2 regions of the Spirosoma humi genome follow, and region 2 is predicted to be linked to the other one. Evidence: riboswitches for the same ligand, from Rfam matches in the RefSeq annotation. Region 2 holds a riboswitch; the other holds the start of a gene.
What was found. A riboswitch is a leader RNA that binds a small molecule or an ion and turns the genes downstream of it on or off. The one in region 2 is predicted to bind cobalamin.
Positions count from the first base shown of each region.

Region 1: it holds a riboswitch for cobalamin, as region 2 does, so the genes downstream of both, metE (5-methyltetrahydropteroyltriglutamate--homocysteine S-methyltransferase) here and ACYU8Y_RS10300 (TonB-dependent receptor plug domain-containing protein) in region 2, are expected to answer to the same signal.

Region 1 covers NZ_BAAHBR010000008.1:588,012-593,554, forward strand. Annotated here, with positions in the region: gene ACYU8Y_RS11140 (hypothetical protein) at 1-299, shown strand, start outside; gene ACYU8Y_RS11145 (NAD(P)/FAD-dependent oxidoreductase) at 334-1,269, opposite strand; gene ACYU8Y_RS11150 (antibiotic biosynthesis monooxygenase family protein) at 1,369-1,686, shown strand; gene ACYU8Y_RS11155 (cation diffusion facilitator family transporter) at 1,773-2,699, opposite strand; gene ACYU8Y_RS11160 (hypothetical protein) at 2,642-2,929, opposite strand; cobalamin riboswitch at 3,220-3,437, shown strand; gene metE (5-methyltetrahydropteroyltriglutamate--homocysteine S-methyltransferase) at 3,595-5,543, shown strand, end outside.
Region 2 covers NZ_BAAHBR010000008.1:387,336-392,878, forward strand. Annotated here, with positions in the region: gene ACYU8Y_RS10290 (M16 family metallopeptidase) at 1-838, shown strand, start outside; gene ACYU8Y_RS10295 (M16 family metallopeptidase) at 917-2,293, shown strand; cobalamin riboswitch at 2,358-2,566, shown strand; gene ACYU8Y_RS10300 (TonB-dependent receptor plug domain-containing protein) at 2,657-4,606, shown strand; gene ACYU8Y_RS10305 (YncE family protein) at 4,603-5,543, shown strand, end outside.

The DNA of each region.
Region 1 (5,543 bases), 200 kb from region 2:
AGGTTGGTGAGGAGCCACCCGCCGATGATGAACTGCACGACTGGGCGTTGGGCGGGGATATTGTCTCCAATGCGCTCTATTACAGCCTTATCGGGTTGGCTAAACCGAAAGACGCCTTACTGACCGGAGCTGCTTTAGGTCTGGCTGCGGGTGTTGGCGCCGTAGCGCTGCCCGGCCCTATGGGTTTGGGAACAGCGCCCAGCAGTCGTACTACAGCCACGGCTGCCATGACCGTTGGCTGGTATTTGTTTGGTGGCCTGGTAACCGCCGGGGCCTATATCCTGATGAAGCGCCGGTAACCGATACGAAAGTCAGCTGGCCGACTTGCCAAACTCAGCCAGCTACGTGTACAGGGCGGGTAGATAAATCCTCTTCGATCAATTCCCGATTGACGAGGACTCCGGCCAGACTTCCGTTGGTAACCGCCAGGGCTACCTGACGCATTGGCGAACTGTTGTCCCCCGCTGTATACACACCCGGCACATTGGTTTTGCCAAACTCCGCTGCATTGATTAAACCCGACTCGGACATCGTGCAGCCGAGCTGTTGGGCCAGGTCAGAATGCTGTCGAAACGGAACCCGACTATACAACGCATCTACTGCATAGGTCGCCCCATTGGCAACGTGAAGCGCTGTAAGCTGGCCCTGCTCGTGCGCTATAGCGGTGAGGGGTGTCTCAATAATGAGAACGTTGAGTTGGTCAATGAACTGTCGCTGATCCGGAGTGAGGTTTGCCGGTCCATTGGTAAATAAGGTAAGATCAGAGCTCCAGTGTTGAATAAGACGGACCATTTCATAGGCTGTATCAGCAGCTGCCAGAATGCCCAGTCGCTGTCCAGCCACTTCGTAGCCGTGGCAATAGGGGCAGTGTAGTACGGAACGGCCCCAACATTCGGCAAATCCGGGAATGGGTGGCATCAGATCCTCGACACCGGTTGCCAGAATTAGTTTTCGGGCCTTAATTTGTTGACCTCCGGCGGTTTCGACGGTGAAGACATCCGGGTCTGCAGACGCTTTGATAGCCAAATCGGAAAGAAACGAAACGGAAGGATAACGGATTACCTGTTCCCGGGCGATGGCCGTAATATTGGCTGGCGTCTCTCCATCTCGGGTCAGAAAATTATGGGAGTGGGGCGTCTGCCGATTGCAGGGTTTACCGCCGTCGATCACGAGCACCTTTCGTAACGAGCGCCCTAATGTCATGGCTGCACTCAGACCCGCGTAACTACCACCTACGATGACTACATCAACAAGAAGATCCTTTTCCATAATGGCTTATTAATCTTTACGCAAAGATAAAACACTATTCCTTACATGCAACATTGTTGCATGTAAGGAATAGTGTCAGCAATGAATTATCTTCGTCCAATGATTGCTGCAACACCAGATACACCTTATTACGCCGTCATCTTCACCTCCATCCGCACGGATTTCGAGGAGGGATACGCGGATATGGCCAGGCGGATGGTCGAGATGGCTCATGAGCAGCCCGGTTTTCTCGGTGTCGAATCAGCCCGAACAGAAATTGGTATCACCGTATCTTACTGGGAAAGCCCGGAGTCGATCCGGGCGTGGAAGCAGGTTTTCGATCACCGGATTGCCCAACAAATAGGCCGTGAACGCTGGTACGAAAGCTACAAAGTTCGCGTGTGCAAAGTAGAGCGGGATTATGGCTTTGAGTTGTAATCTCTTCTGTACTAAAAGGGAGTTATTCCGTGGGGCGTGTCTTCACGCCCCACGGAAATGCTACAAACGAGTTCGCAAGCGGAGCATTAACAGGTTTCCGTTTCACAGTCATCTTTCGTCGATATCTCCGTTTCGAGGGTAGCGTGGCTGATTTTCTGATGTTCGAGCCGGTGGCGGGCATCGTGTTTGAGGGCGGCAATCTGCGAATCGGAGAGGCCCGGCTGCAGCACAAGGTGAGCCGTTAAGGCGTTTTCGGTGGTACTCATCGCCCACACGTGTACATGGTGTACATCCTGCACACCCGCTACGGCCCGTAGGTCGGCCAGCACAGTGGGCAGATCAATATCCGTAGGGACGCCATCCATCGAAAGCCGGAGGCTATCTGTCAGCAAACGCCAGGTCGAACCCATAATCACGGCAGCCACTAGAATACCGATAACCGGATCGAGCCAGGTCCAGCCGGTATAATTAATAACGACACCGGAAACCACAACACCCAGCGATACCAGCGCATCGGTTGCCAGGTGTAGGTAAGCCCCTTTTACATTCAAATCATGCTCTTTATCCCGAAAAAACAGCATGGCTGATGCGGCATTGACCAGCATCCCTAGCCCCGCAACCCACGCTACGGCTCCACCCGCCACCGGCTCAGGATGCCGGAACCGACTGATGCTTTCCCATAAAATGGCCCCGATGGTGATCAGTAGAATAACGGCGTTCGTGAGCGATGCCAGTACCGTACTTTTTCGGAAACCATACGTAAAACTCGGTGTCTGCCGAACCCGTGCCAGCCGAAAGGCAAGCAGTGACAGCAACAGACTGGCCACATCGCTCAGGTTGTGGCCCGCGTCGGCAACGAGAGCGAGCGAATTGTAATAAAATCCGAGAGCGAACTCCACAACGACGTAAACCGCGTTCAGAATGGCCCCGATAATCAGCGCCCGGTTTATGGACGTCAATACGGTAGGGCCGTGGTGATGGCCTGTGTGGTCGTGATTATGATCGTGAGCCATAAGTATAGGTACAATTTAATGCCGCCGTTGCTAATTCGCCCGTTGGTTGGCGCGTAAATATCCGTAACAAAATTCGGTTGGTTAATGGAGTCATTTCCCAACGGTTCGAAACGGGAATGGCGTACATCCAGAATGTTTTGAAAATTAATGAAAACACGCCCGTTCATGGATATACCAAAGCTCCATTTGCGTTCAACCATGTCGTACGGAAAAACAAGGACAGGTGCCACAGGGGTAGAACGGATTACAGGGGGCTTTGTGTTCGTGCTCATCGTTGAAGTGTAAGTACCCGCTGTTTGGGCGATCTTATCCGTATGCGCTTGGTATTCGGTATCCGGGCAGGGGAGACCTGTCAGGATCAGTAGCCCCAAAAGATAAACTACACCGGTCATCTCGGCAGAAGTAAACGCGATTCAATACAACAGGGAGTCAACAACAGAAACGAGCGGGTGCTTTTATGAGACTGTTTTCTTGTTTTTGCCAACCTAATCCGGTTAGTTTGTCCCAACGTTCTTTGTTTTCCGTCAAACAAGCTAATGGTTTTCCTGAGAGTTTCAGGAAATGAAAAAGGAATCGTGTGAGAATCACGAGCAGACGTTGCTACTGTCAGTGACCATTTAGAAAAGGGTTTGCCCTCGATGTCCATTGTTACGTTAGCCGGATTACCGGCCAGATGTGATGAGAAGGACGGCAGATACCGTCACAAGCCAGGAGACTTGCCTTTAGCTTTGCTGATTACGCCCACACGCAATTGGGTTTATCAAGATTGACCCCTCTTTCTTCTGCTCCTCCCCGGGGCTGGAGGTGGTGTGTCGTGTTGGTAAATTTCTGAGAAAGTGGTAGGCGTATGGAGTTCGGCATCGAACGCGATCAACCATTTTACCCAATTAACAACATGATCGCACACAATCTCGGCTATCCACGAATCGGTAGCCACCGCGAACTCAAAAAGGCCTGTGAACAATTCTGGGCCAGTAAAATCACCCATCAGCAGCTTCAGGAAACCGCCCGGCAAATCCGGCGCGACAACTGGCTGACCCAACAGCAGGCTGGCATTACGCTGGTTCCCTGCAACGACTTCTCGTTCTACGATCAGGTACTGGATATGTCCCTGACCGTTGGCGCTATCCCAAACCGGTTTCGCCCGCTGCTCGATCAGGTCAACGCGGCTCAGCCTGGTGCGGGCCAACCTGATGCCCGTCAGTTAAGTCTGTACTTCGCCATGGCGCGGGGGTATCAGGAGAACGGGCTGGATCTAAAAGCGATGGAAATGACCAAATGGTTCGATACGAACTATCATTACATCGTGCCGGAGTTTTCGGCCGATCAGTCGTTTGCCCTGCTTTCAGAAAAGGTCTTTGCCGAGTTTGACGAGGCCAGACAAACGCTGAACACAACGCCAAAACCCGTTTTGCTGGGGCCGGTGTCTTATCTGTTGCTGGGTAAGGAAAAGGAAACCGGCTTCGATCGGCTGGATCTGCTGAATCGCCTGGTGCCTGTATATGAACAGATACTGACGCGTTTGCAGGCGCAGGGTGCCGAATGGATTCAATTCGATGAGCCGTGCCTGGCGCTGGATCTGACCGCGCAGCAACAGGAAGCGTTTGCTACGACATACAGTCGATTGCGCCAGCAATTTCCGGCGCTGAAATTTTTGCTGGCCTCTTATTTCGAATGTTACGGCAGCAACCTGAATCTGGCTACGCAACTGCCAGTCGATGCCCTTCACCTCGATCTGGTACGCTGCCCGAATCAACTGGAGGATATTCTGCAAACCGATTTCGTTCATCTGCAAACCCACCTCTCGCTGGGTTTGGTTGATGGGCGAAACATCTGGATCAATAATCTGGAACAGTCGCTGGCAACGATTCGGCGGGCTGTTCAGGCGTTAGGGTCGGAGCGTATCCTGATTGCGCCCTCCTGTTCGTTGTTGCACGTTCCCTGCGATCTACAGGCCGAAACCAGTGAGCAGGGACTCCGGCCCGACATCAGGCAATGGCTGGCGTTTGCCCGTCAGAAGCTGGACGAAGTTGCCACGCTGACGACGCTGTTTCTGTCACCGGATAATGCCAGTGCAACAGAAGCCCTAAGGGCAAATAAACAGGCATTGGTCGCCCGTCGGGAATCGGATTTGATCAACCGACCGGCTGTGCAAACCCGGTTAAGCCAGCTGACCGAGCAGGATGCGCAGCGGCAGGGCGTTTTCGCCAGTCGCCAGCGGGTACAGCACGAACGACTGCAATTGCCCCTCTTTCCGACCACAACCATTGGGTCATTTCCGCAGACGGACGCCGTTCGGGCCAACCGGGCTAAGTTCAAAAAAGGTGAGAAAACACTCGCCGAGTATGAAGATTTTATTCGCACCGAAACGGAACAGGCTATCCGCTGGCAGGAGGAAGTTGGTCTGGATGTACTGGTTCATGGCGAGTTCGAGCGCAACGACATGGTGGAATACTTTGGCGAACTGCTCGATGGCTTTGCGTTCAGTGAGAATGGCTGGGTGCAGAGTTACGGGTCGCGCTGTGTGAAGCCTCCCATTATTTACGGTGACGTACGCCGACCCGCCCCCATGACCGTGCGTTGGGCTGAGTTTGCCCAGTCGCTAACGCCCAAACCGGTGAAAGGAATGCTCACTGGCCCCGTCACCATTTTACAATGGTCATTCGTGCGGGACGATCAGCCCCGGCGGGATACCTGCCTGCAAATTGCACTGGCTATTCATGACGAGGTAGTTGACCTGGAGAAAGCCGGTATTGGTGTTATTCAGATCGACGAACCAGCTTTGCGAGAAGGATTGCCCTTGCGCCGGGAGAACTGGGATACCTACCTGAGCTGGGCTGTTAA
Region 2 (5,543 bases):
GGTTCAATCCGTAGCGTTTGTGGAGCATCCTTACATGTTTCCGGTGATTGGCTTTGAGTCGGACATTAAAAAGTGGACGCAGGCTGATCTGGAGAAATACTTCAAAACCTATTATTCGCCAAACAACGCCGTGGCTGTCGTCGTGGGCGATGTAACGGCGGCTCAGGTAAAAAAACTGGCGGAGCAGTATATCGGCTCGATTCCGGCCCAAAAACTACCCGATAGCCTGCGCACGGTGGAGCCTCCGCAGAACGGCGAACGTCGGGCAACGACCTATAAAGATGTTGCGACGCCCAACATTCTACTGGCCTATCATATTCCTGCAACGCGTCACCCCGATTATTATGCGATCGATCTGCTCAGTGGGGTGTTAAGCTCCGGTAATTCGTCGCGGCTGGTCAAATCGCTGGTACTGGATTCAACGGTAGCATCCCGGGTATTTACCAACGTAGAGATGTCATTCGATCCGAGTCTGTTTTCGGTTTACGCCATTGCCGGAAGTGGTATTTCGGCCGAGCAACTGGAGCGGTCGGTTCTGTATCAAATCGACAGGGTGATCAATGAGGGCATTACCGATACGGAGTTGCAGAAGCTGAAAAATCAGAAGCTGATGGAGTTTTACCGGACCATGGAGTCGATCAATGGGAAAGCGAACTCGCTGGGTACGTACGAACTGTTCTTTGGCGATTACAAAAAGCTTTACGAAGCCCCGGCGCTTTATGAAAAGGTAACGAAGGAAGACGTTCAACGCGTCGCCAAAACGTACCTCACCAGTCGCAACCGAACCGTGGGCTACCTGCTGCCGGAGCCTAAAGCAAATCCTGTCAAAACGAATTGATTCGACCGCAGCGGCCCAATAGCGCGGATAATTGTCCGAGAGCTGTTTGTGTTGGCTGCGATTAACAGACATCATCCAATGAAATACATAGTTACCGTACTCATTACCCTTGTTGTTACGGGAGCGTCGATAGCGCAAACGTTCAAGGTGCCCCCTTACCAGAAGTTCAAACTCAGGAATGGGCTGACGATTTATTTGATGGAACAGCATGAGGTGCCCCTCATCAATGTCTCGGCGGTATTCGATGCCGGTGCGGTGCAGGATGGCAGCCGGTATGGCCTGGCCAACATGACGGCGGAGGCTTTGCTGTTTGGCAGTTCGAAATACACGAAGGCCCAACTGGAAGAAAAAATTGAATACGTGGGAGCCAGCGTAGATACGTATGCTGGTAAAGAAGTGGCTAAGCTGACTTCGTCGTTTGCGGTCAAGGATCAGGATTTATTATTTGATATTATCCAGGATGTGATCACAAAGCCCACCTTCGATCAGGCTGAATTCGACAAATACAAACAGCGGCAACTGCTCCAGTTGACTCAGCAAAAAGAAAGCCCAAGGGGGGTGGTTGGCTCTTACTTCAACAAGTTTGTGTTTGAAGGCCATCCGTACGCCAACCCGCTCACGGGTACGCCTGCGTCCGTATCGGCCGTTTCCGCCAGCGACGCCCGGCAGTTTTATCAGAAAAACTTTACCACCGACCGGGGGGCTATTGCCATCGTCGGTGACTTCAATACGGCGGCTATGAAAAAGCGGATTACCGACTTATTCGGCAACTGGAAAACGGCCGCGGCAACGTCACCGGTCTTAACGGACCCGACGGTTATGTTCGATAAAAGTCGGGTGTTGCTGGTCAATAAAGACGATGCCCGCGAAACAACGTTTTTGATTGGCGGAAAAGGCATCACCCAAAATAACCCCGATTTCATTCCTGTGACGGTTGTCAATACGATCCTGGGCGGGCGCTTCACCTCTTGGCTGAATGATGCCCTGCGGGTAAATTCGGGTCTGACCTATGGCGCGAATAGCCGATTCAGTACGTTTCGGAAGAGCGGCACCTTTGCCATTTCGACTTTTACAAAAGTCAGTACCACTACCCAGGCAATCGATATGGCTTTGCAGGTACTCGATAGTTTACATCGGACCGGTATCGATGAAAAAACGCTGTCATCTGCCAAAAACTACGTTAAGGCCGATTTCCCGCCGAGGTACGAGTCGGCCAGTGAGTTAGCCAACTTGCTGACCGATATGTTTAGTCTTGGATTCGACGAGTCGTTTATCAATAACTTCCAGAAGAACGTCGATGGGCTTACGGTTGCCAAAACCCGCCAGATAATCGACCAGTATTTTCCGAAAGACAAGCTCCAGTTTGTGCTGATCGGTAAAGCCGAAACCATTCGGGATAAAGTGAAAAAATACGGCACCGTTACAGAGAAAGAGATTAAAGCCGAAGGTTTTTAACCCGTAATGTGGATCGCACGAGTGCCCGTGCGATCCACATTACTTATTCCACAAAATACCCTACCTTTGCCCCTGAGTTTTCGGTGCCTGATGCTGCTTCGTAGCAGCCTGCAAGGCTTAAAAGGGAAGTTGGTGTAAGACCAATGCTGTCCCCGCAACTGTAAGTCTTTAGAAAATCGGTTCAATCTACGTAACCACTGCGCTGATTCTCAGCGTGGGAAGGTAAGAACCGACGAGACAAGCCAGGAGACCTGCCGTAAACCATCCGTTGTTCTGGCGTTCGGAGGAAACGCCCCAATCGCGTGCTAGTGGGCCACCAGTTGGACGGCCCAACGGTTCCAGGCACTCATTCGCAGTATACACTTGAAACAGAACACCCTTCGCTGGTGGATTAGTACACTGTTGGCCGGCTTGCTGGTCAGTCAGGCTAGTATCGCGCAGATCGATTCGTTGGCGCGGTCGGCAACGACTGTGTCTTTATCGGCCGTTACCGTACGAGCCATTGCGCCCGAGCGGTTTTTGGCCGGTCAGAAACTTCAGCGAATCGATTCGGCAACGCTATTGCAGTTTCGCTTTGGCTCATTGACGGATTTACTGGCGTTGAACACGCCCATGGCATTTAAAAGTTATGGTCCCGGCCAATTGGCGACGGTATCTTTCCGGGGAACATCGGCCAATCATACCGCCGTTCTTTGGAATGGTATCAACATCAACCAGCCCAATCTTGGTCAGACTGATTTCTCGACGCTACCCGTAGCGGGTTTCGATCGATTAGCGGTTCAATATGGTTCGTCGGCTAGCGTCGTCGGTTCAGATGCCGTGGGCGGGAGTGTGCTGCTGGGAAGTAGCCCCGTTTGGCAACCGGGTATACACGTAACGTTTGGTCATCAACTGGCCAGTTTTCAGAACAACCAGACTCAGTTAGGTGTACGCTATGGTACGAGGTTGGGAACTGCCTGGAGAATGTCAGGGAAGACGTTCGCCTATCGAAACCAGTTCAATAATGCGTATCCATCGGCAGAACGCAGGAACTACTTCCTGGAGCGATCAACAACCGCGCAACGGGGCCTCGTTCAGGATGTATATTTCCTACACAAGAGTGGGCGTCAAGTATCCGTCAACGTGTGGCTAACGGACAACGACCTGATTCTGGCTCCGCAAGACACCATTGCCCGCGAACAGACGCGCACACAATCGGCCCGATTTCTGACTACCTACGAAACCAGCCATCTAACCCTGCGCCTTGGCTGGACGCACGATATTCTGGATTATGCCAAAAGCAACTTCGCGTTGCCCAGTCATACCCAGACCGACCGGTTCATTGCCCGTGCCGAGCGGGAGTTCGCCTTGACGCCCGCTAAAGCCAATCTATCGCTCAACCTTCGGGTAGGGGGCGAGTGGTCGCATTACCGCACCCGGACCGATGGCTACGTAAGTCCATTGATCGAAGAAGATCGGGGAGATTTGTATGCATTGCTTCGATTGCAGACCAACCGATGGCTGGTATCGGCTAATGTACGGCAGGCTTTCGTTACACGCTTCAACCCACCCGTTACTCCCTCACTTGGCGCTGAATATCGCATCGTGCAGCGTCCTGCATTTGGCTTAACGGCCAAAGGAGCAATCAGTCGAAGTTATCGAGTGCCAACGCTCAACGAACGGTACTGGGCCGATTTGGGCAATCCTAATCTGTTGCCCGAAAGTGGATTCAATCTGGAGGCCGGTCTGGCCTCAACCTTTGTATTCAATGAACGACTCAACGTTGCGGCTGAAGCAAGGGTCTACCACAATCGGGTAGACAACTGGACATATTGGAACCCAACGACCAACTACCATGTCGAGAATTTACAACTGGTTGTGGCCCGCGGGGGCGAACTAACCACCTCGATCGCGTATGCGCACAAAGGCTGGCGGGCTGGTTTGCGGATAGGCTATGCGCTAACGCGTTCTTCGCAGGAGCGGGCGTATGACACATATGCAGAGGACGTGATCGGGAAGCAACTGGTTTACGTGCCCATTCATACCGGAACGCTCAATGCTTATGTGCAGCGGGGGCAAACACGGCTGTCGGTGCAAACACAGGCCAGTTCCCTCCGGTACATTACCTTCGACAACAGCCAGTTTTTTCAGGGAGTCACCTTAACAAACGTTCTCCTCGAAACGACCACCAAACTCGGTCCGGTACCTGTTCGGGTGCAGGGGCAGGTCAACAACCTATTCGATACGCTGTCATTCAGCATTAAGCGAAACGCGTTACCCGGTCGTAACTGGGCCCTCAATCTCATTATCAATTTTCCATCTAATAAATCATGAAATACCAAGTAACAAAAGGCATTGCGCTTAGCTTGCTGGCCTTAAGCGTCTGGAATTGTAAAACCTCCGATCCTGAACCAACACCATACGAATCGGGCGTATATATACTGAACGCGGGTAACTTCTTCAGCAACAACGGAACGGTTTCCTTTTTGCCACGCGTAGGTAATACGGTTGCTACCAATATTTTACAAGCCGCTAATCCCTCTTTATTGCCGAGTGGTGGCGTTCAGGGCTATACCGAAGTGAACGGGAAAGGACTTATTTTGATCGACAACAGCTCTGCCGCGCAGGATAAGGTTGAAATTGTGGAGGGAGGTACGTTCAAGTCCCGCGCTACCCTGAAAACGCCCGATATTGAAAACCCGCGCCAGGTGATTGCAGCTGGTCCTAACAAGGCCTACGTTAGTTGCTGGGACGTTTCCGGCTCCGGAAACGCCTTCTACAAAGACCCCGGCTACATTGCCGTTATTGACCTGAACACAAATGCACTTATCAAGAAGATTCCGGCCGTTAAAGCGGTTGAAAAAATGGTAGTTGCCGGTTCAGAAGCCTTCGTCGGAAGCAACACGTACAGCGGTGATCAAACGCTGCTGGTTATTGATCTGAATACCGATACGGAAAAACAACGCATTGCCTTTGGATCAACGCCCGAGCCTATTGCGCTTGATGCAAACGGCAAGCTATGGATACAGGCCGGCAAAGATCTCGTCCAAATTAACCCATCGGATCGGGTAGTTGCCAAACGATTGACATTTGCTGCTACTCCCGGTTCTGTTACGATCAGCCCCGATAAAAAATCCTTCTACTACACATTGAGCGGTAAAACATACCGGATAGGTATTGACGCAACGACAGCATCCGGTAGCCAGGTGATCGCTCGCTCATTCAGTGCCTTGGGTGTTGATCCACAAACAGGACGTTTATACGGCAGCCA